2 regions of the Lactococcus sp. LG1074 genome follow, and region 2 is predicted to be linked to the other one. Evidence: predicted binding sites of a transcription regulator. Region 2 holds the regulator's gene; the other holds the start of a gene.
The links. Region 2 encodes HrcA, which represses chaperone genes, less so after heat shock. Its sites were predicted from a motif close to TTAGCACTCNNNNNNNNNGAGTGCTAA; they were not measured.

Region 1 (11,350 bases), 170 kb from region 2:
TCTTGCATGTAGGCACTATTTTTGGGGAAACTAAAAACTTGTGTCCGTGATTTAATGGTGGGTAACATGAGATTATCATTTTCTGTGAGCAAAAAAACATGTGTTGCATTATCAGGTTCTTCAATGGACTTAAGTAAAGTATTTGCCGCATTGCTGTGCATTTTTTCAGCTTCAGTGATAATGACCACTTTCTGAGCGCCTTCAAATCCTGACTGACTAAAAACTTCCGACAAGTCCCGAATTTGTCCTGTTTTTATAGTTTGACCTTCCGGACGAATAATGTGTAAATCGCTAAATTCATCCCTAGCAACTAAACGACAGTGACGACAGTTCTCACAAGGTAAATTGTCCTGTAAATTTTCACAAAAAATAGCCTGACTCAGCCAAATAGCCATATCCAAACTACCAAAACCCCCACTAAAGAGATAAGCATGGCTCAGTTTATTCACACGTAAGATATGCTTAAAGCGTTCAAAAAGTGCTGGTTGAATATCTGCAATTTTCATGAAAACTCCTTAGTTTGAAATTTTATTACAAACAAAATTTCTTTTTGATGACTGTTAACGTGTCTGCAACAACTTTGTCAAGTTCTTGACTGGCATCAATCGTGACAAAGCGCTCAGGCTCATTCTTAACAATTTCTAAGTAACCTTGTCTGACTTTACGATGCATCTCAGCACGTTCGAGATCAAGTCTATTGACTTCATCTGCTCTATTTTTCATAATTCGTTCAAGTGCAACATCTGTATCAATATCGAAATATAATGTCAAATCCGGTTTAAGACCATCTGTTGCAAATTCATTAAGCCAGTTTACAGGTTCAACACCAAGTTCACGTCCGTAACCTTGATAAGCAACCGATGAATCAATAAAACGGTCAACAATTACCATTTTGCCTGCAGCCAGCGCTGGAAGCATTTTGGTTTGCATGTGTAGACGACGTGCCGCAGCAAACAGCATCAGCTCTGTCTTACTGTCAATTTCTGTATTTTCTGTACTTAAAATTATATTTCGAATCTCTTCTGCCACACGTACACCTCCAGGTTCACGTGTCTGAAGGACTTTATAAGACGATTTTTCTAGTTCGGGAAGAATATTTTGTAAAACGGTTGTTTTACCGGCCCCATCTGGCCCTTCCAAACTAATTAATATTCCATTCATATCTTATATTATAGCAAAAATAAAAAGAAAAAATATGGGAAAAATGTTCTTTTATAAATATTGTTTACTATATAAGTTTCTTATTTTACAAATGATTTCACTTTTGTAAAAATTCTATATTATGGAAGGCTTTACCTTGCTATACTACTGTAATAATTGTATAATGAGAAAAGCAATTAATATTATATACATCTAAGCGAAAGGATTATCATGAAAAAAATTCTTGTTGTTGACGACGAAAAACCAATTTCAGATATTGTAAAATTTAATCTCGTCAAAGAAGGGTATGAAGTAGTCACTGCTTTTGATGGTGAAGAAGCTCTTGAACTCTTTGAATCAGAAAAACCCGATCTTATCTATCTTGATTTGATGCTTCCAAAAATTGATGGCCTTGAAGTTACACGTCAAATCCGTAAAACTTCTGAAGTCCCTATTTTGATGGTTTCTGCTAAAGATACAGAGTTTGATAAAGTTATCGGCCTTGAACTTGGTGCAGATGATTACATCACAAAACCATTTTCAAACCGTGAACTACTTGCTCGTATTAAATCAAACCTACGCCGCATGACAAACGTTCCTGTTGAACAACCAAAAGATTCTAAAAAAGAATTGGTAATTGGTAACTTACGTATCAACCCAACACATTATGCCGCATATAAAAATGAAACACAGCTTGACTTGACACACCGCGAATTTGAATTACTCTATTATCTTGCACAACATCTCGGTGAAGTTATCACACGTGAAACTTTGCTTGAAACTGTTTGGGGCTACGATTACTTCGGTGATGTTCGTACTGTTGACGTAACTGTTCGTCGCCTTCGCGAAAAAGTTGAAGATACTCCAAGCCGTCCTCAATACGTATCTACACGTCGTGGCGTTGGATACTATATGAGCGAACCTCATGAATAAATTTTTTAATTCAATAGTACTTAAAGGAGTAGTGATTCATCTACTTCTTTTTGGCATTTTTGAGATAGTAAATAGTCCATACTTCCTCACACACACTACTGCACTCTTACAGTTTTTCATCTTTTATCTGGTCACCTTAAGTCTTCTTATTTGGTATCTCAGTCGCTTGGCGCAAACGGCAAATAAAATATCTCATCAAGTGGATAATTTTTTGCATGATAACTATGAAAATCGCCAAATTTCTAAAGAAAATAATGAGCTCTCAGTAGCTTACAATAAATTGTTATTACTTGGACATGAAATCGAAGATCGGCAAGAACATTTAGAGAATCAGCGCAACCAACTGGAGAGTATTTTAACCTACCTTGCCGATGGTGTCATCACTACAGATAGGCATGGTAAGATTAATCTTGCTAATCACGCAGCACTGACTCTTCTTGATCAGTCAAACGAGTTAATCATTGGTAAAGATTTGATTGATATTCTAAATATCTCCGACAAATATTCTTTTCATGATTTACTACAAAAAGAGCCCGAACTCACACTCAATGCCATCAATTGTGAAGGTGCAGCTGTTATCCTCCGCGTAAACTTTATGCTCTTCCGTAGCGAATTAGGGTACATTTCTGGGATTATTGCTGTTCTTCACGATACAACGGAACAAGAAAAAACAGAAAGAGATCGCCGACTTTTTGTGTCCAATGTCTCGCATGAGTTGCGCACCCCTTTGACTTCTGTCAAAGCTTACTTAGAAGCGCTCAATGATGGGGCCCTAGCTGATCCCGAGGTTGCTAGTCACTTCGTGGATGTTTCCCTTAACGAAACAGACCGAATGATTCGGATGATTGGGGAGCTTTTAGAACTCTCTCGTATGGACCAAGATAAAGTTAAACTTCATACTGAAATTATCAACTATGTCGATTTTATCAACTATATCCTGGATCGTTTTGATCAAATTATCGAAAAAAATTACAATAACTTTAAAATTATTCGTCAAATATCTCAACAAGAGATTTGGCTTGAAATCGATACCGATAAGCTTTCGCAGGTTATTGACAATATCATCAATAATGCCTTTAAGTATTCTCCAAAAGGCGGAACAATTACCGTAAGCGTCTGGTGTGAAAGCAACAAAGCATTTACTTCTATTGCCGACCAAGGTATGGGAATCCCAAAACCTGCTTTAGCCAAAGTTTTTGACCGTTTTTATCGTGTCGATAATGCTTCAAGAAATAGCCAAATCGGTGGTACAGGCTTAGGCTTATCTATTGCCTATGATATTATGAAACTCCACAAAGGTGATATAGTAGTCACTTCTGATGGTAAAACTGGTTCAACTTTCACCCTGTCTTTCCCTTACAGTGATGAAATTAATCAAGAAAATAACGACTGGGAGGATTTTGCTGAATGAGCACTGAATCAGCATTTAAATATTCAATTTTAGCATCAGGAAGTACTGGAAATTCTTTTTATTTGGAAACACCTGAAAAGAAAATTCTGGTAGATGCTGGATTATCTGGAAAAAAAATCGAGAGTTTATTAGGAGAGATTGACCGAGACATCAAAGATGTCGATACACTCCTGATTACTCATGAGCACAGCGACCATATCAAAGGAATTGGTGTTCTTGCCCGAAAACACGGCATTCAGCTTTACGCCAATGAATTAACCTGGCAAGAACTGGAAAGTAAAAACTCACTAGGAAAAATTGCGAGTGAGCAAAAACATATCTTTGAAATGGGCAAAACCAAAACTTTTGGCGATATCGATGTCGAAAGTTTTGGTGTGAGTCATGATGCTATCGCGCCCCAATTTTATCGTTTTATGAAAGATAATAAATCCTTCGTATTACTTACAGATACAGGTTATGTAAGTGACCGTATGCGGGGTACAATCGAAAATGCCGACGGCTATCTTATGGAAAGTAATCACGATATTGAGATCCTCCGCATGGGGGGCTACCCTTGGAAAACAAAACAACGTATTCTCAGCGACCAAGGCCATTTATCTAACGAAGATGGTGCCGAAGCTGCTTTTAATGTTTTAGGAAATAAAACAAAACGCATCTTCCTCGGTCACCTTAGCCTGAATAACAATATTCAAGAGCTTGCACATATGACCATGGACGGTTTTCTAGCGCAACATGATGTTGATACCAAACGTGACGTTCATATTATTGATACTAGCCATGAGCATGCAAGTAAACTCTATGATATTTAGACAGTATTTATAGCAATAAAAAAAGACACGAATTCGTGTCTTTTTATTGTTACATCATGCCACCCATCATTGATGGATCCATAGCTGGAGCTGCTGGTGCAGCTGGTTCTGGTTTATCAGCAACGACTGCTTCAGTCGTCAAGATAAGTCCTGCTACTGAGGCCGCATTTTGGAGGGCTGAACGTGTTACTTTAGCCGGATCCACAATACCTGTCTCAATCATTTCAACCCATTCACCAGTTGCGGCATTGAAACCAATACCTTTTTCTGCTGATTTAAGTTTATCAATAATGATTGAACCTTCGTAACCTGCATTAGCCGCGATTTGACGTACTGGTTCTTCTAATGCGCGACGTACAATTGTGATACCTGTTTGCACGTCCCCTTCTTCTTCAAGACTGTCGAGGGCAGAGATAACTGTAACAAGGGCAGTACCTCCACCAGCAACGATACCTTCTTCAACGGCTGCGCGTGTTGCATTAAGTGCGTCTTCAATCAAAAGTTTTTGCGCTTTAAGTTCAGTTTCTGTAGCGGCGCCGACTTTAATCACAGCGACTCCACCAGAAAGTTTAGCTAAACGTTCTTGAAGTTTTTCACGATCAAATTCTGAAGTAGTTTGTTCAACTTGAGCTTTAATTGTTGCTACACGAGTAGCAATAGCATCTGCTGAACCGGCACCTTCAACGATTGTCGTATGTTCTTTATCAACAGTTACTTTATTGGCTTGACCAAGTGCATCTAAGCTTGCATCTTTAAGTTCTAAACCAAGCTCTTCCGTAATTACTGTACCGCCTGTGAGGATTGCTAAGTCTTCAAGTTGGGCCTTGCGGCGGTCGCCAAAGCCTGGAGCCTTAACCGCTACAACATTGAAAGTACCACGGATTTTGTTCAACACGAGGGTTGGTAATGCTTCACCATCAACATCATCTGCCACAATAAGTAAAGGACGATTTGTTTTCAAGATTTGTTCAAGTAATGGTAAAATTTCTTGAATATTTGAAATCTTCTTATCTGTGATCAAGATATATGGGTTATCAAGGTTGGCCACCATTTTTTCATTGTCTGTCACCATATATTGTGACAAGTAACCACGGTCAAACTGCATACCTTCTACAACTTCAAGTTCAGTTTGCATACCTTTTGATTCTTCAATAGTAATAACACCATCGTTACCAACTTTTTCCATGGCATTTGAGATATACTCTCCAACCTTTTCTGAACGAGAAGAAACAGAGGCAACTTGTGCAATAGCTTCTTTACCAGATACTGGAATAGATAATTCCTTGAGTGCTTTTACTGCTGTTTCAGTTGCTAACTCAATACCACGACGAATGCCCACTGGATTAGCTCCGGCAGTTACGTTCTTCAAACCTTCACGAACAATCGCTTGTGTTAAAACAGTCGCTGTTGTAGTACCATCACCCGCAACATCATTTGTTTTTGAGGCCACTTCACTGACTAATTTTGCCCCCATATTTTCAAAGTGATCTTCTAATTCAATTTCTTTTGCGATGGTTACACCATCATTCGTGATAAGTGGACTACCATATGATTTTTCCAGAACAACATTGCGACCTTTAGGACCAAGTGTTGTTTTTACTGTATCTGCTAAAATATCAATACCACGAACCATTGCTGAACGAGCATCTGATGAAAATTTAATATCTTTTGCCATTTTTTTATTATCTCCTGTCTTTATTTTCCTTAAACAATCGCAAGAATTTCAGATTCTTTGATAATCAAGAAATCTTCGCCTTCAAATTTTACATTTGTACCGGCAAACTTTTCAAAGAGAACTGCATCACCAACTTGCACTGTTGGTGTAATAACTGTACCATGAGGAGTTGTTTTACCTGGGCCTACTGCCACAACTTCTGCAACTTGTGGTTTCTCTTGTGCTGCTGAGGCCAAGACGATCCCACCTAAAGATTTTTCTTCTTCCTCTTTTATACGCAATACAACGCGATCCGCTAAGGGTTTCAACATGTTATTCCTCCATTTTATGTTATTTTAGCACTCTTTAAGTTGGAGTGCTAATTTATATATCTTATTTTACCGCGAAGGTCAAAATTAGTCAAGAAAAAAACTTCTTTTTTTATTTTTTTAAATCGTTTTCTTATGAAGCCTGAGTTTCTTCAAGGCCCACTCGTAATGTGAAGCCAATGATGACTGAAAATACTGCGCTAAGGATGTTGTCGCAGTCCAAGGATAATATTGCTTCGTATAAAGCTCTTCATCTGAAAAATGTTGCAATAACTGGATAGTTCTTAGGTGGCTTGTAGCAAGTTTTTCCTTTATTTCTTCATAAGGAGTAGCTTGATGCTTTTCCCAGATTTCTTGATTCATTGTCGCATAGTTTTTCCAAGTATAGGGTGTGGGTAAAAAGCTTTGAAAGTTTCCTGAAATATTACTTTTTACAAAATTTTGTAAAAGTACTTGCCACTCATAAAGATGGGCATACACATCACGGATATTCTTATCTCGCCCCCAATGTGTCTCTTTTCCCTTCTCTTGGCCAAAGGCAAAAGTTGCCGTTTGTGCTTCTAAAGGTAGTGTGTCAACCAAATGACACAGCTTTTTCCAGTTTTCTTCTGAAAAGGAAATCAACTCTTTTTTCGTTTTTGCCTTTACCATTTTTCCCTCCTCACTTTCCTGTTCTCATCCTATCAAAAGAAAACGCTTTTTTCAATTTAAAACGGTAATTCATCTTCTTTTAAATTAAGAGCACTATTTTCTATAGAATCTTGTCGCATGGCAACTGTCGCGCGACTTTCCAAAAGGTCAAAAGTTTTTACCAACACTTCTGTTACATAGCGCTTTTGTTCCTGCTTGTCCACATAATTCCTGGTTCGTATCTCCCCTTCCACAGCAAGTAGGGCGCCTTTTTTAGCATAGGATGTACAGTGTTCCGCCTGTTTCTCCCAAAAGACCAAAGCGACAAAGTCTGTATCTTTTTCACCTGAAGCATTTTTATAGCGTCGTTTGACAGCGAGATTTATCCTCAATAGGCTTTTCCCATTAGATGTTTTAGTGAGTTCTGGATCTGCAACGAGTCGGCCAACAAGTAACGTTTTATTCATTTTGACACCTCCTTACTTTTTGTACGAAAAAAGACCTCAGCTTTCACTAAGGTCTTTATTATTTTATATTTAGGCTTGCCACATGCTTGTTGCATCAAAAGCTGATCCAGCTTCTAAATCTGCATTCAATTCGATAATACCACGAACTTGTGGTGCATTTGGTAAGTCAAGCTCTCGTGCCGAGCACAGCATACCATAAGAAGGTACGCCACGCAAAGCGCCTGGCCAGATTAAAGAACCAGAAGGCATCATTGCACCAGGTAAAGCCGCTACTGTTTTCATACCAACAACGGCATTAGGAGCACCACAAACGATTTGAACTGGTGCATCTAGACCAACTTCTACTTGGCACACATGTAAATGATCGCTGTCTGCATGATCCTCCATCGTTAAAATCTCAGCGACTACAAATTTAGGTTGGCCATCATATGTAAGCTGCTCGTCAAAGCCAGCTGCCTTAAGTTTTACATTAAGTTCCGTTACTTGATGCTCAGATAAATCATTCTGTCCTTGAGCCAAATCTGGCCAGTCTTTTTTTATATCGAAAATGTTCCAGCCCACTGTTTGTCCTGTATCTTCACGGAAGATACGCGCAACATCCGCCTTACGTTCGTAAGTTACTTCTGCTCCCTCATTGTTTGCCACAATCAGCATGAGGACATCACCAACATTTTTATTATACGTTGCAATCATTTTATTTATCTACACCCTTCAAAAATTCACTAACTTCTTCTTTAGTTTTACGTAGCTTATTCACTAAGCGTCCTGTTTCTTTACCATTTTCAAGTGTCACAAAGCTAGGAATACCCATGATTCCCCATTCAATAGCCAAGTCCATGAATTCGTCACGGTCAACTTCTACAAAGTTAAAGTCTGAAAATTCAGCTTCTAATTCTGGCATTTTTGGTTTGATAAAAGTACAGTCTGGGCACCATCCTGCAGTGAAAAACAAGACATGTTTACCTTCTGATTTTACAATTTCAGCTAGTTCCTCATAATTTTTTGGAATAATCATAAATACTCCTCTCCTAATTCTGTAATTTCTAAGGTTTCTCCATCAATTTCAAAATTGATGTTTTGGTTTGCTCCAACAATCACGCCACCTTTATAAATAGCTCCGCGATCTGCCTCCTCAAAGATCCATACTGTTTGAATATCTTGGTCAGCAAAAGCTTCACGTACTGCTTGAATAACCTCTGCCCGCAAATTTTCTTCAACGTGCTTATAACTCTGATAGAGCACTCGCGCACCTGCTACACCAGCCAGCAGCCCTAAACCAACTTTCAAATATTTTTTCATATAAAAAATTTTAACATAAATTTGAGTATATTAGTACTTATAATTACTGTTTCCCCTCAGATCAGTTCCGCTTTTCTATAAATCCCCTAAAACTTATCCGTCTTTAAAAATTATAGTTATTAAATAGCATTAGGACAATACTATTATATACGGCTTTTAAATGCTACAATAAGGGAGTATAAAAAATCAAAGGAGACGAGATGACTCTATTTAACAAAATTAAAGAAATAACTGAAATTCAAGCAACAAGTGGTTACGAAGCACCAATGCATGACTATCTTCGTGCCCGTATGGTGGACCTCGGCTACACACCTGAAACTGATGGTCTGGGCGGAATCTTTGTCACTAAAGAAAGTAAAACAGAAAATGCGCCTCGTGTTATGGTTGCAGCTCACATGGATGAAGTCGGCTTCATGGTGTCGTCAATTAAGGCAGATGGTACTTTACGTGTAGTCACTCTGGGTGGTTGGAATCCTTTAGTTGTTAGTGCACAACGCTTTACGCTATTCACACGTGATGGTAAAAAAATACCTGTTGTGACTGGTGGCCTACCACCACATCTTTTACGTGGAGCAGCGGGCGCACCTGCTATGCCACAAGTGGAAGATATCATCTTTGACGGTGGTTTTATGAGCAAAGAAGAAGTTTTAGAATTTGGGATTCGTCAAGGTGACGTCATCGTTCCTGAATCTGAAACAATTTTAACTGCTAATGGTAAAAATGTCATCAGTAAAGCTTGGGATAATCGCTACGGGTGTCTTATGGTCTTAGAACTTCTGGACTACCTTAAAGACAAAGAATTGCCAGTAACCTTGATTATCGGTGCAAATGTTCAGGAAGAAGTTGGCCTTCGCGGTGCCCATGTTTCAACAACTAAATTTAAACCTGAAGTTTTCTTTGCTGTTGACTGCTCTCCTGCAACGGATACTTTTGGAAACGACAATGGTCGTCTTGGCGAAGGCTCGCTTCTTCGTTATTACGACCCAGGTCATATCATGCTGCCTGGTATGAAGGACTTCCTCCTCAATACAGCAGAAGTTAATGGTATCAAAACACAAGCTTATATCTCAAAAGGTGGAACTGATGCTGGTGCAGCACACTTGCAAAACGAAGGCGTACCTTCAACAACTATTGGTGTGTGTGCCCGTTATATCCATAGTCACCAAACCATCTTCAACATGGATGATTTCACAGAAGCGCAAAACTTTATCCGGGCTATCGTTACGAGTCTAAACCAAGAAAAAGTAGCAGCTATTAAAAACTACTAATAAAAAAGTTAAAAAAAGGGGTCCTGAGCCTCTTTTTTTAGTCATTCAGTTTTATTTCAGAAAGAAAAAGTAAAATCATAAAGCACCAAATATGAATTTTAGGGAAATTTATGAATAAAAAACTATACTATACTACTGGTTTACTTACTCTGGTAAGTTTTATCACACTGACTGCCATTGTAAAACTTTCTTATACACACGCACCTATTCCAAGCATTGATTCGCATTTACAGACAGTTGCTTGGCATCTTCAAAACAATGAATTTTTGGTTCAAATTTCAAGTGTAATTGCTAAATTTCTAGGCGACACAATGGGCGCTATAATTGGTCTTGTTATTGCTGCTATTATTTTTATCAAAGATAAGGTTTCAGCAATATGGTTAGCTCTTGTAGCCGGAATTGCTGTGGGGGGAAATACCTTGATTAAATTAGTTATCGGCCGTGATCGCCCTGACATTCATCGTGTTGCCGCCTTTACAGATGAGCCAGGAAAAAGTTTTGCCAGTGGACATACAACTTTTGCTGTAGTACTCTTTGGCTGTCTCTTTTTTATCCTCTTACACTATCTCTCTTCTGTATGGAGCAAAACATTAGTTGGTTTTGTCGCTGTGGGGTTAATTTTTTTAACAATGTTTTCACGTGTACTTCTTGGGGTACATTATCCTTCGGATACTTTAGGCGGCTTACTTTGGGGGCTTTCAGTCATCTGCCTCACTTATCCAACTTATCTTCATTATAAAAACTCAGAAAAACCTCAACCTTATATACCTAAAAGCGTGAGAAAAGCTGATTAAAGCTAAAAAGCTTTGACTATATGTCAAGCTTTTTTTCATAGTTGAGTATCTTTTGCTTAATATCTACTGCTGCTTCTTGACCCATAAAACCGCCCAAGCTGCCATCTTTACGCGTGACACGATGACATGGTAAAATGACAGGCAAAGGATTACGTGCTAATGCCTGCCCCACAGCTTGTTGTGCTTTAGGACTTCCGACACGCGCAGCCATTTCCTGATAACTTATAGTCGTTCCCGCTGGAATTTTGGGAAGTTCTAACCAAACAGCTCGTTGAAATGCTGTTCCTGTGGTCAATATAAAGTTCTGGTTCTTATTAAGTGCTTCGTAAGTCGTCTTTTCATGTTGGTCATCGAAAAAAACCTGGGTAATCTCCCCCTTAGCATTGCGCTCTACAGAGAGTGAAATATTCTCATTCAACATAGGTATTATTCTCCTCAAAATCCAACAGCCATTCTTTACGCCATAGTCCTCCAGCATAACCTGCCAGCTGCCCGGAGCTTTTTTTCAATCGATGACATGGAATCACGATTGCAAAGGGGTTGGCTGCATTTGCTGCCCCTACTGCAATACTGGCTTGCGGATGCGCGAGTCCTTGTGCGATTTCTTTATAGGTTC
Region 2 (11,350 bases):
CAGCTGTTGCTTTCAAGTTTTGAAGAATCATTGCTGAAATTTCTTGAGGTGTGTACTCTTTACCACCGGCAGAAACTTTTTCACTTGTACCCATTTTAGATTTGATTGAGATGATTGTATCTGGGTTTGTTACGGCTTGGCGTTTTGCAGCATCACCAACTTGAATTTCACCATTTTTAAAAGCGACAACAGATGGTGTTGTACGATTTCCTTCTGGATTTGGAATAATTTTTGCTTCAGTTCCTTCGAGAACTGCTACTGCTGAGTTTGTTGTACCAAGGTCAATACCAATAATTTTAGACATATGCTTTACCTCTTTTTTTATTTTATTGTTTTTATCTATTCTTATAGTTTAAGGACATTTCGGTCACTTCTTGTTTCTTATTGTGCAACAACGACCATTGCTGGACGAAGGATACGATCATGGATTTGGTAGCCTTTTTGGAAGACTTGAACGACATGATCTGCAGGATGCTCATCATCAGCTGGGACAGTTTGCACAGCCATATGGAAGTTTGGATCAAAGGCTCCGTCTACTTTGACTTCTGTAACGCCTTCTTCTTTAAGTGCGTTGATCAAGCTTTCTCGCGTCATTTCTAAACCTTTTTTGACATCTTCTGTTAATCCTTCAACAGCAAGTGCACGCTCCAAGTTATCTAAGCTTGGCAAAATCTTTTTCGCCAAATCTTGTGAGCGATATTTCAAGATACTAGAACGTTCTTCGTTGGCACGGCGTTGAATATTTTGGATTTCTGCGCTAATACGGAGAAATTTATTTTCCCATTCTTCAGCCTTTGCTACAGCTGCATCAAGCTCAGAAACTTCTTCTTCGACGATATCTTCAAGTGCTTCTTCAGTAAGCTCTTCGACAACTTCTTCTTCCTGATCTTTTTTCTTTAATTCTTCTTTATTTTCTTCAGCCATATTGTTTCCTTTTCTTTTAAATAATTTCATATATTAACTTATCTCATAATGGTTACCATCAAGGTAACGATAATAGTCCATGAGTTTCATACTTAAGACTTTCGCAAGTAAGTCCAGTGTACTCAAGGTTTTCTGATAATCTTGTTCTACAGGACCAATGACTGTCAGCGTTCCTAAACCACGATATGGAATAACAAACTTTTGACTGATCAACGTTAGGTTAGCAAAATAAGACATATTGTCAATGACAACCGAACGCATCTCATCTGTACTTGTTAATTCTCGTATTTCTTGAGCCATACGTGTATCATCGCTTAAAATTTTATAAAGCTCAGAAAGATTGTCTGTGGCAAAATCAAAGACATATTCACGTCCGCTACTTGTCAAATGTTCTGTGAACAAATCTGCAAAGACGGATTCAAAGAGCTCCAAGACATCACCAGTTGTTTTAAAGTAACGCTGTACTATCTGTGGGATATCCGTCCTCAACGCATAATGCACATCAAGAACTTTCTTACCCACTAAACGTTCTTTAATCAACCGTGTAAAGACTTGCAAGTCATGTTCACTCATACTTTTGGGGAGTACAAACTGATTTGTCCGAAGTTCGCCTGTCGCTAAGGTCATCACTGTCAACATCGAGTGATTATCTAAAGTGACAAGTTCAAAGGACTGTAAGACTTGCTCTTTCTGAGGAACATTAAGTACGAAAGAAGTTAAGCCGGTCAATCTTGAGAGAACTTCACTTGCTCTTTCAAATAAATCCGATAAGCGATAAAACTCACCATCAAAGGATTTCATAATTTGAAAAAGATCATTTTGTGTAAATTCTTCCAAGCGCAATACATTTTCTACAAAGTATTTGTAACCTGAAATACTAGGAACACGCCCACTTGATGTATGTTCTTTTTGAATGAGTCCAAGATTTTCCAAGGCTTTCATATCATTTCTGATTGTCGCACTTGATGCTTTAATCTGTTCCAATAAAGCTTTAGAACCAACGGGCGTGTGCTCTTTAGCGTAAAGTGAGACAATCAAATCCAAAATCTGTTGTTGCCGTTCTGTAATCATCTTTGTCTCCTTTCTTCGCTTTTAGCACTCACCACCCTCAAGTGCTAACAATATTATTATAACCCTTATCTCCTATCTTGTCAAGCAAAAAAACCAAAAATTAGCACTCTTTTTTATAGAGTGCTAATTTTTGTTTTTTTTAAATAAATCCTACTTCTTTAGCAATGAAACGGATGCTAAAGAGACTAACAAGCATGACAGCTAGTGGAAATAATAGCGCTAGATTTTGCTGATGCATGAGATATTGATAGCCCCAATCAACAATTACCAGCACAGCCGCTATCTCTAAAATCCATAATCCCACATTGAAAAAGCGGAGTATGAGTAAGATGAGAAGGAAAACCAAGAGTATTTCTATTATATTTTGCCATTGGGCTACTGGAGCCAGAGTTTTATTGATAAATCCCGTTATTGTGCGGCTTGTATTTTGAAAAACCGTCGTAAAGGTATTGGGTGATGCTAAAAGCCGTTGTGCAATAATCATTAAAGTATAGAGAAATAAGGCAATATTAGCATATAAAATCAAGTAGGCTTTATTCAACATTGTTGTGTGACTCCTTTTAACGCCCTTTATTTTACTGGGGCAATAACTTCAAATATTCTTCAAGTGTAAGGTTGTGTTTTGTCATATATTTGGCATTATCCACACCTACATAACGAAAATGCCAATCCTCATAATCCACACCAGTGGATGCTTTTCCGCCTTCCGGGAAACGTAGTACAAAACCGTACTCAGGTGCAATTTTCTTCACTTGTGCGACTACATCTTCAGGGCTTTGGTTCAAAGCATCTACTGTCGACATATCAACAGCTAAGCCTGTTTGGTGCTCTGAGCTACCTGCAGGCTGTGAATAAGTCTTAACATTAGTTTCAGCTTGCTCACGAGATATAGGTTGCCCTGTGTTATTGACTGATCCTGCAGCACCAACCATTTCATTTTCCACATAAGTATTGAAGAGTTGTTCTTGATAAGCCACTGAGCGATATGCCGAAATCAAGTGTTCTGAGGGATCAATAGCTTGCGCTGCTGCTAAAAATTTAACAAGAGCATCTGCGATACGTTGATCAACCTGCACAGTGCCAACAGTTGTAAGCTCTGGGGAGAGTTCCTCTTTTGGATTTCCCCTGTTTACCAGAACAAGATTCCAGTCAGAACGATGAGCTTCCGGTAAATCAGTTGCCTTACTTTCAGCTGGCGAACTTGAAGGTGAAGTTTGTCTTGGCTCAGCCGTTTTTTTCGTGACTTGTGTCTTGAGTTTACTTACAGCAAATACACATAGTCCAATGAAGACCAAGAGAATAATGAAACTTCCAATTACTCTACTTTTTTTGAGTTTTCTTTTTTTAGTTCTTCTTTGCATTTTTTATGATTTCTGCTCCAAGTTTGCGATACTCCATTGATCCGATATCTCCTACTTCAAATTTTCCATTTTCAAAAGTCAGATGTGTCACGGAACCATTATCCAAATTATGCGGACGTTCTTTATCTGGACGAAGCATTTTGATATAGCTTGCAATCGTCATCCCATGACTAACTATGACGATATTTTTCGCTCCCGCTGCTTCTGCTTCAGTTGCCATATCAGAAAAGCCATTCATAATACGTCCAGAGAGTTCTTCCCAAGTTTCCGCCCATCCTGCAGTATCGACTTCATAAATAGCACGCGCTAGTTCTTCATCTGAAGGGAACTTCCCTGTCTCTTGCATACCTTTTTCAGCAAAGATAATAGGAAGAACCCCATCAAAGAGTTCGCCATCATATCCCCCATCAAAAGAACCAAAACACCATTCACGAATACGCTTGTCCATCTTATAAGGAATATCTTTATTCTCGGAGTATTCCAAGATAAAGCCCATCGTTTGTATTGTTCTGCCAGAGTCAGAAGAATAAGCTCGATCAAACTTCAACCCTTTAGCTTTGAAGCCTAGCCCTAGTTCCATAGCACCACGTTCACCTTCAGCAGTGAGCGGTGTGTCCGACCAACCTTGGGCTCTACCGATTGTATTAAACATTGTTTTTCCGTGTCTTACTAAATAAACCTCAACCATGAACTCACCTTATCTTCTATTATATATCTTTAATTATACTTTATTTCAAAGCAATTGAACAGAGAAAAAAACCTCTTCTTATATAAGAGATTTTCTATCTATAGGCTATTTTTAGCTAAATTTTTTGATTTTTTCTTGAATCTCACGTGCTGAGTCTTTCAATTTATCCGCTTCTTCTTTGCTGATGCTTTCGATAAATCCAGGATAAGCTTGTGCACCATCGCGTCCAACAAGTGCTGGCGTTGACAAATACGCATCAAGTTCAGCATCGTAATGCGAGCAGACCACAACTGCTTTGGCATCAGATAAAATGAGATTCATTAGACTCACTGAAGCTGCAGCAATAGCAAAGTTCGTATAGCCCTTTCCTTCATATACGACAAAACCGCCATGGCGTGCTGAATCTTCGATTTTTTCAAGGTCAAAATTGTTTGTCACTGCTGTTTTTTCAAATGGTACGCCACCAATATTTACTGTTGACCACGCTGCAAATTGTGAATCACCATGTTCACCAAGCATATAGCCGCTCACACTTCTCGCATCTACACCTGCTTCTTCAGCAATATAACGGTGCAAACGAGCCGAATCTAAATATGTTCCTGTTCCAAAAACTTGGTTTTTGGGAAGGTTAAGAGCTTGTGAATAAAGCTGTGCAATCACGTCATTAGGGTTGGTTACGATTAAGAAAACACCATTAAAGCCTGAAGCATTAATTTCATCTGCCACTGCTTTGACCATGGGTGTATTAATTTTCAACTCTTGGAAACGATCTTGGGCATCAAGAGCTTTGATATGGCCCAAAGCAGAAATAACGACTTCTGCATCAGAAAGGTCTGGATAATCGCCTACAGTAATCTTTGTATGACTATTGAGTAGGCTAGCTGCATCAAGCATGTCAAAAGCTTCCGCTTTAGATTTTGCAGTATTTTTATCAATAAGGACTAATTCATCAACATAGCCTGCTTGAACAATCATTTGAGCAATCATTGCTCCGACATTCCCTAACCCAATTATACCTACTTTACGCATCTGAATCTCCTTTAAATTTTAGAGGATTTCTCCTCATTGTTTATTTCATTGTATCAAAAAAAATCCCTTTTTTCAGAGATTTTTTCTTTTATTTACCAAAGATTTGTTTTAGCCAACTGGCTTTCTTGAGGATTCCGAGAAGGAGTACAGAGGTCCCTATTCCTGTAACTACTCCTCCTGTCCCAGCTGCATGCACAGCTATGGCATGTTTACGCGTTACAGCATCCTTATCCGCATCATCAAGTGAATTGATAGAGGTATGTTGTGACATCAGTGGGATATTTGCTTCCCCCCAGGTATAAAGAAGTTCTCCTTTGGTAGAAACTTGAGTAGTTGTATTCTTATTTTCTATTTCTTGTGGCTTTATAGTTTCTGCTGGGGTAACTTCTGTTGTATCCTTTTTATCTTGATTATGTGCTTCCAGATTTTTAAGAGGTTGATCTCTTTCTGTATCCGACTCCGGGTTCTGTACCTCTACTTTTTCTGGTGTTGTGAGTGAAATTGAAGGTAAACTATTATCCGTCTGCTCTGGTACAATTGGAGGTGCTGTAGGTGTAATCGGCACAGGTTCGCCTACAGGTACCAAAGGAAGAGTATTATCCGGAATTATGGGGACTGTTGGTGTGATAGGAACAGGTTCACCTATGGTTACTGGCGGAAGTGTAATATCTGGTGTTTCTGGAACGATCGGAGGCATTGTCGGCGTAATAGGCTGAGGGTTTTCAGGTGTTGTCGATCCACCGCCTGTATTTGCTTCCTCGGTTAACGAATTATTGGCACTTTTGTCCTGCAGTTCTTCGGCTTGGACACGTGAAACTGATGCAGAATAAGCTTGGCTCGGGTTCAGAATGATTGTTTGCCCTAATACTATGGTGGTTGCTAAAATTATACAATATCTTTTCTTTCTCATTCGCTTTTTGCCTCCTTTCTCATTATTTCTACTATACACCTTGTTTGAACGTATGCTGGGTTGCTATCGCTTCTTGCGCTCGACGGATACTTGGCTCAGCCATTAAACTTTGCTCAACACGAGAATTTTTTATTTCTAGCTCTAATAGTTCAACTGCTTCATGCAAAGTTTGAACATCTTCTACACTTAAGACCTCAATAATATAGTTCAAGCTCTTGACATTCAGATACTTTTCAGGGAGTTCAGTACTTATTAATGTCTCAGATCCCAACAATTCCTCTAGACTATCAATCAGACATTGACTTTTTTGATTGTATTTAGGAAAAAGTTGCTTAACAAGAGCTTTTCGCCCAATGGGAAGTGTATTACTTCCAAATATCTTTTTGAAAATATCATTTAGAAAAATTCCCAGAGCCCATAAGGCAAAGCTCAACATAAACGTGATTAAGAAGGTTTCTAAAGCGGAACGATCCAGTTGCCCATGACCATGTATAAAAGAAAAATCGTTTATAATATAAAAAGCTAAGATAAGGACAGGAAAGCTGAACGCAAGTAAAGCCGAGCGGTAATTAATTTTGTACTGAATTTCTTGACGAAATTCGATCTTTATAACTTCAAGTTGATGGAGTTTGTCTTCTATTGTTTCGACTATTTCCATCAGTTCTTGGCAATGATCCAATGCCACACTTTCCTCCTTTCCCATAATTCCCTCTCTCTTCTCAATTCTACATTTCTAAATTGTTCCAAAAATCCATCATCCGTAACTATTTATTCATCAAACAGTAAAAAAGACTTATTATTTACATTTTAACATTTTAATTTGCTGTTTTTTTTACATTTATATTAAATAACAAAAAAACATCCTAAGGATGTTTTTTATTCTTTTATTAATTGTGTTTCGATACATTCAATCGGTTAATCGCGCGATGAAGTGCAACTTCGGCACGTTTAGCTTCATCAGTCTTATGTGCCGCTTTAGCTTCTTCAAGCTCTTTTTCAGCACGAAGTTTTGCACGTTCGGCACGTGGAACATCGATATCACGATTACGCTCAGCAGAGTCTGCGATCACTGTAATCATACTATCCTTCACTTCAATAATACCGCCATTAACAGCAATATAATCAACGTGCTTCACATCATCAGGACGGCGCACCTTAAGTTCACTGATTTGTAAACCAGCGATTGTGGAAATCATGTTGGGTAAAATCCCCATATCTCCACCAATCGTATGCGCAAGAATGTAGGTTGCATGGTGATCATAAACGACACCCGCAGGAGTGATGACTTGAATAGCCATGACATTTTCACTCATTTCAGCAACCTCCTATCTTAATAACCCATTTTTTTAGCTTTTTCAAGAACGTCTTCGATTGGACCTACACCACGGAAAGCATCTTCTGGGATTGAATCGTATTTACCGTCAAGAATCGCTTTGAAATCTTCAACAGTTTTTTCAATTGGTACATATGATCCTGGTACACCAGTAAATGTTTCGGCAACGTTAAAGTTTTGTGAGAGGAAGAATTGGATACGACGTGCACGGTTAACCAATACTTTTTCATCATCAGACAATTCATCCATACCAAGAATAGCAATGATATCTTGTAATTCTTTATAACGTTGGAGCACACGTTGTACTTCCATAGCTACTGCATAGTGTTCTTCACCAACAATTTCAGGTGTAAGCGCACGTGATGAAGAAGCCAATGGATCAACGGCTGGGTAGATACCCATTTGTGTCAAACGACGTTCCAAGTTTGTTGTTGCATCCAAGTGAGCGAAGGCTGTTGCTGGCGCAGGGTCAGTATAGTCATCGGCTGGGACATAAATCGCTTGGATAGAAGTTACAGAACCTTGTTTTGTTGAAGTGATACGTTCTTGAAGTTGACCCATTTCGGTTGCAAGCGTAGGTTGGTAACCAACGGCTGATGGCATACGTCCTAAGAGGGCAGATACTTCTGAACCGGCTTGGGTGAAACGGAAGATATTATCAATGAAAAGTAAAACGTCTTGTTTTTCTACATCACGGAAATATTCAGCAATTGTCAAACCAGTAAGAGCAACACGCATACGTGCTCCAGGTGGCTCATTCATTTGACCGAAGACCATGGCTGTTTTTTCAATAACGCCTGATTCTTTCATTTCCCAGTAAAGGTCATTTCCTTCACGAGTACGTTCCCCAACACCAGTAAATACGGAAATACCACCGTGTTCTTGGGCAATGTTGTGAATCAATTCTTGGATAAGAACGGTTTTACCAACTCCGGCACCCCCGAACAAGCCAATCTTACCACCTTTAAGGTATGGGGCAAGTAAGTCAATAACTTTAATCCCTGTAACAAGAATTTCATTTGCTGTTGAAAGTTCATCAAAAGATGGCGCTTTTTTATGGATAGGACTGCGTTCTGCATTTTCAGCAAACGCTTCGCCACCATCGATAGCATCTCCAAGTACATTGAAGACACGTCCAAGTGTTTCTTGACCGACAGGTACGCTGATTGCTTTACCTGTATCGAGAACTTCAAGTCCACGTGTTAAGCCATCAGTTGATTCCATAGCGATGGTACGTACGGCACCATCACCAAGTTCCAACGCCACTTCAAGGACGATTTTAGTTTTAACGCCGTCTACATCTTTATAAACGATGAGTGCGTTATTAATCTCAGGAAGAGTCGCGCCTGACGCAAATTCAACGTCGACAACGGGACCAATGACCTGAGTAATTTTACCAGAACTCAATATTTTTCCTCCTAGTTTATTTTTCTGTCTTTAATTCTTTAAGAAAGGTTACCACATGCTTAAAGCGCTGAGGCTCCTGCAACAATTTCCGTAATTTCTTGTGTAATTGCTGCTTGACGCGCGCGGTTATATTGTATTGTCAGATCGTTAATCACTGTTTTAGCATTATCTGTAGCTGTACGCATTGCGGACATACCAGCAGCATGTTCAGCTGTTTTAGCATCAACAATCGCACCATAGATCATGCTTTCAGCATATTGAGGTAAAAGTTGATTTAAAATAGCTTCGCGGCTTGGTTCCAGTTCGAAACTCACCAATGATACTGGTGCTTCATCTTCTGGTTCCTCTGATTCATCAAATGTAATCGGAAGCATTTTTTGCATGCGTGCTTCACTTGTCAATGAATTGATATGGTGATTGTAGCAAACATAGAGTTGATCAAACTCTTCATTTTGATAGCGAGATACAGCTTGACGTACAATTTCACGAACTTCTTCAAAACTTGGTTGGTCAGTCAAACCACGTAATTCGTAAGATAATTCTACGTTACGAGAGCGGAAAAAATCTGCTCCTGTCCCACCTAAAGCAAGAATACAATATTCTTCTGGTCCCTGGTGTTTTTCACGTAATTTATTCATGACTGACTTCAAGATATTAGAGTTGTAACCTCCTACAAGGCCACGATCCGAAGTGATAACTAAATATCCTGTTTTCTTAACGGGACGTTTAGTCATCATCGGATTTTTAGAAGGGCCACGATCTGCAGCAACCAAGTCGGTTGTCACTTGACGCACCTTATCTGCATAAACCTGATAAGTTTTCGCAATCTTTTCTGATTTTTGCAATTTCGCTGCAGATACCATTTGCATGGCACCAGTGATATGACTTGTTTTTTCGGTTGAAGCAATTTTTGATTTAATTTCGCTAAGTGAAGCGCCCATAATGAACCTCCTTATTTAACGTAATTTGTAGTTTTCTTGAAGGCTTTGATTGCATCGTCAAGTTTTGCTTCATCTGGCAAATCTTTAGTATCTGTGATGACTTGTAAAAGTTCAGCATAGTTGACATCGAAGAAATCAAACATTTTTTCTTCAAAATCGAGAATATCTTCTACGGGAACATCATCAAGATGGCCATGTGTCAATGCATAAAGAATAAGAACTTGTTTTTCAACAGCCAATGGTTTGTGTAACGGCTGTTTCAAGACTTCAACTGTACGACGACCACGGTTCAATTTAGCTTGTGTTGCTTCATCAAGGTCAGAACCGAATTGTGTAAATGCTTCAAGTTCACGGAATGATGCCAAGTCCAAACGGAGTGTTCCGGCAACTTTTTTCATTGCCTTGATTTGAGCGGCACCACCAACACGTGATACAGAAGATCCGGCATCGATGGCTGGACGAATACCTGAATAGAAAAGGTCGTTTTCGAGGAAGATTTGTCCATCTGTGATTGAGATAACGTTTGTAGCGATGTAGGCAGAGATATCTCCGGCTTGTGTCTCAATGAAAGGCAAGGCTGTCATTGAACCACCACCTAAGTCATCGCTCAATTGTGCCGCACGTTCCAAAAGACGTGAGTGGAGGTAGAATACATCCCCTGGGTAAGCTTCACGACCTGGTGGACGACGGAGCAAGAGTGAAAGTTCACGGTAAGCCACGGCTTGTTTAGATAAATCATCATAAACAACCAGAACGTGTTTACCATTGTACATGAATTCCTCACCCATAGCTGCACCCGCATAAGGTGCAATATAAAGTAATGGTGAAGGTTGTGATGCTGAAGCTGTTACAACGATTGTATAATCCATTGCTCCAAGTTTACGGAGTGCTTCAACTTGTGTACGAACTGTCGATTCTTTTTGACCAATGGCAACGTAAATACAGATAATGTCTTTACCTTTTTGGTTAAGAATTGCATCGATAGCTACAGATGTTTTACCTGTTTGACGGTCACCGATGATCAACTCACGTTGACCACGACCGATTGGTACAAGTGCATCAATAGCTTTAAGTCCAGTTTGGAGTGGTTCTGAAACAGATTTACGTTGCATAACACCTGAAGCTGGAGCCTCAACAGGACGTGTTTTACCTGTATTGATATCGCCTAAGCCATCAACGGGTTGTCCAAGTGCATTTACAACACGGCCGATGAGTTCTTCACCGACTTGAATTTCCATGATTTTACCTGTACGTTTTACTGTATCTCCTTCGCGGATGCTAAGGAAATCACCAAGTACGATAATACCAACGTCTGTACTGTCTAAGTTTTGCGCCATACCATATACGCCGTTGTCAAACTCGACAAGCTCACCGCTCATCGCATTTTCAAGGCCGTAAGCACGGGCGATACCGTCACCAACATAAGTGACGACACCAGTTTCAGCAACTTCAAAATCTGGTGTAAAATTTTCAATTTGTTGTTTAATCAGTGAGCTGATTTCATTCGCTTTGATTGCCAAATGTATTTTGCTCCTTTCTGAGTTTTCATGTTAAATGGCTGAGAATTTTTTCTCAAAGGAGATTCTTAGAGAATCTCTTTGGCAATTTTTGCCAATTGTGATTTGACAGAAGCATCAATGATTTTTCCACGTGAATTTACAATAAATCCACCGACAATCTTTTCAT

Region 1: groES (co-chaperone GroES) is a predicted target of HrcA. The motif match lies at 6,304-6,330, and genes of this name have one in related genera.

Annotation. Positions count from the first base shown of each region.
Region 1 is NZ_CP071293.1:263,723-275,072, reverse strand. It holds gene J0J36_RS01350 (DNA polymerase III subunit delta') at 1-506, opposite strand, end outside; gene tmk (dTMP kinase) at 532-1,161, opposite strand; gene yycF (response regulator YycF) at 1,372-2,073, shown strand; gene J0J36_RS01335 (ATP-binding protein) at 2,066-3,484, shown strand; gene J0J36_RS01330 (MBL fold metallo-hydrolase) at 3,481-4,293, shown strand; gene groL (chaperonin GroEL) at 4,343-5,968, opposite strand; gene groES (co-chaperone GroES) at 5,998-6,279, opposite strand; gene J0J36_RS01315 (ClbS/DfsB family four-helix bundle protein) at 6,397-6,927, opposite strand; gene J0J36_RS01310 (single-stranded DNA-binding protein) at 6,984-7,373, opposite strand; gene ytpR (YtpR family tRNA-binding protein) at 7,443-8,066, opposite strand; gene J0J36_RS01300 (thioredoxin family protein) at 8,068-8,388, opposite strand; gene J0J36_RS01295 (hypothetical protein) at 8,385-8,672, opposite strand; gene pepA (glutamyl aminopeptidase) at 8,873-9,940, shown strand; gene J0J36_RS01285 (phosphatase PAP2 family protein) at 10,051-10,734, shown strand; gene J0J36_RS01280 (methylated-DNA--[protein]-cysteine S-methyltransferase) at 10,751-11,155, opposite strand; gene J0J36_RS01275 (methylated-DNA--[protein]-cysteine S-methyltransferase) at 11,145-11,350, opposite strand, start outside.
Region 2 is NZ_CP071293.1:434,462-445,811, reverse strand. It holds gene dnaK (molecular chaperone DnaK) at 1-304, opposite strand, end outside; gene grpE (nucleotide exchange factor GrpE) at 382-954, opposite strand; gene hrcA (heat-inducible transcriptional repressor HrcA) at 958-1,995, opposite strand; gene J0J36_RS02130 (hypothetical protein) at 2,135-2,539, opposite strand; gene J0J36_RS02125 (M15 family metallopeptidase) at 2,571-3,356, opposite strand; gene J0J36_RS02120 (histidine phosphatase family protein) at 3,340-4,044, opposite strand; gene J0J36_RS02115 (NAD(P)-binding domain-containing protein) at 4,156-5,073, opposite strand; gene J0J36_RS02110 (hypothetical protein) at 5,162-5,983, opposite strand; gene J0J36_RS02105 (hypothetical protein) at 6,015-6,686, opposite strand; gene J0J36_RS02100 (F0F1 ATP synthase subunit epsilon) at 6,871-7,296, opposite strand; gene atpD (F0F1 ATP synthase subunit beta) at 7,314-8,723, opposite strand; gene J0J36_RS02090 (F0F1 ATP synthase subunit gamma) at 8,783-9,664, opposite strand; gene atpA (F0F1 ATP synthase subunit alpha) at 9,676-11,184, opposite strand; gene J0J36_RS02080 (F0F1 ATP synthase subunit delta) at 11,250-11,350, opposite strand, start outside.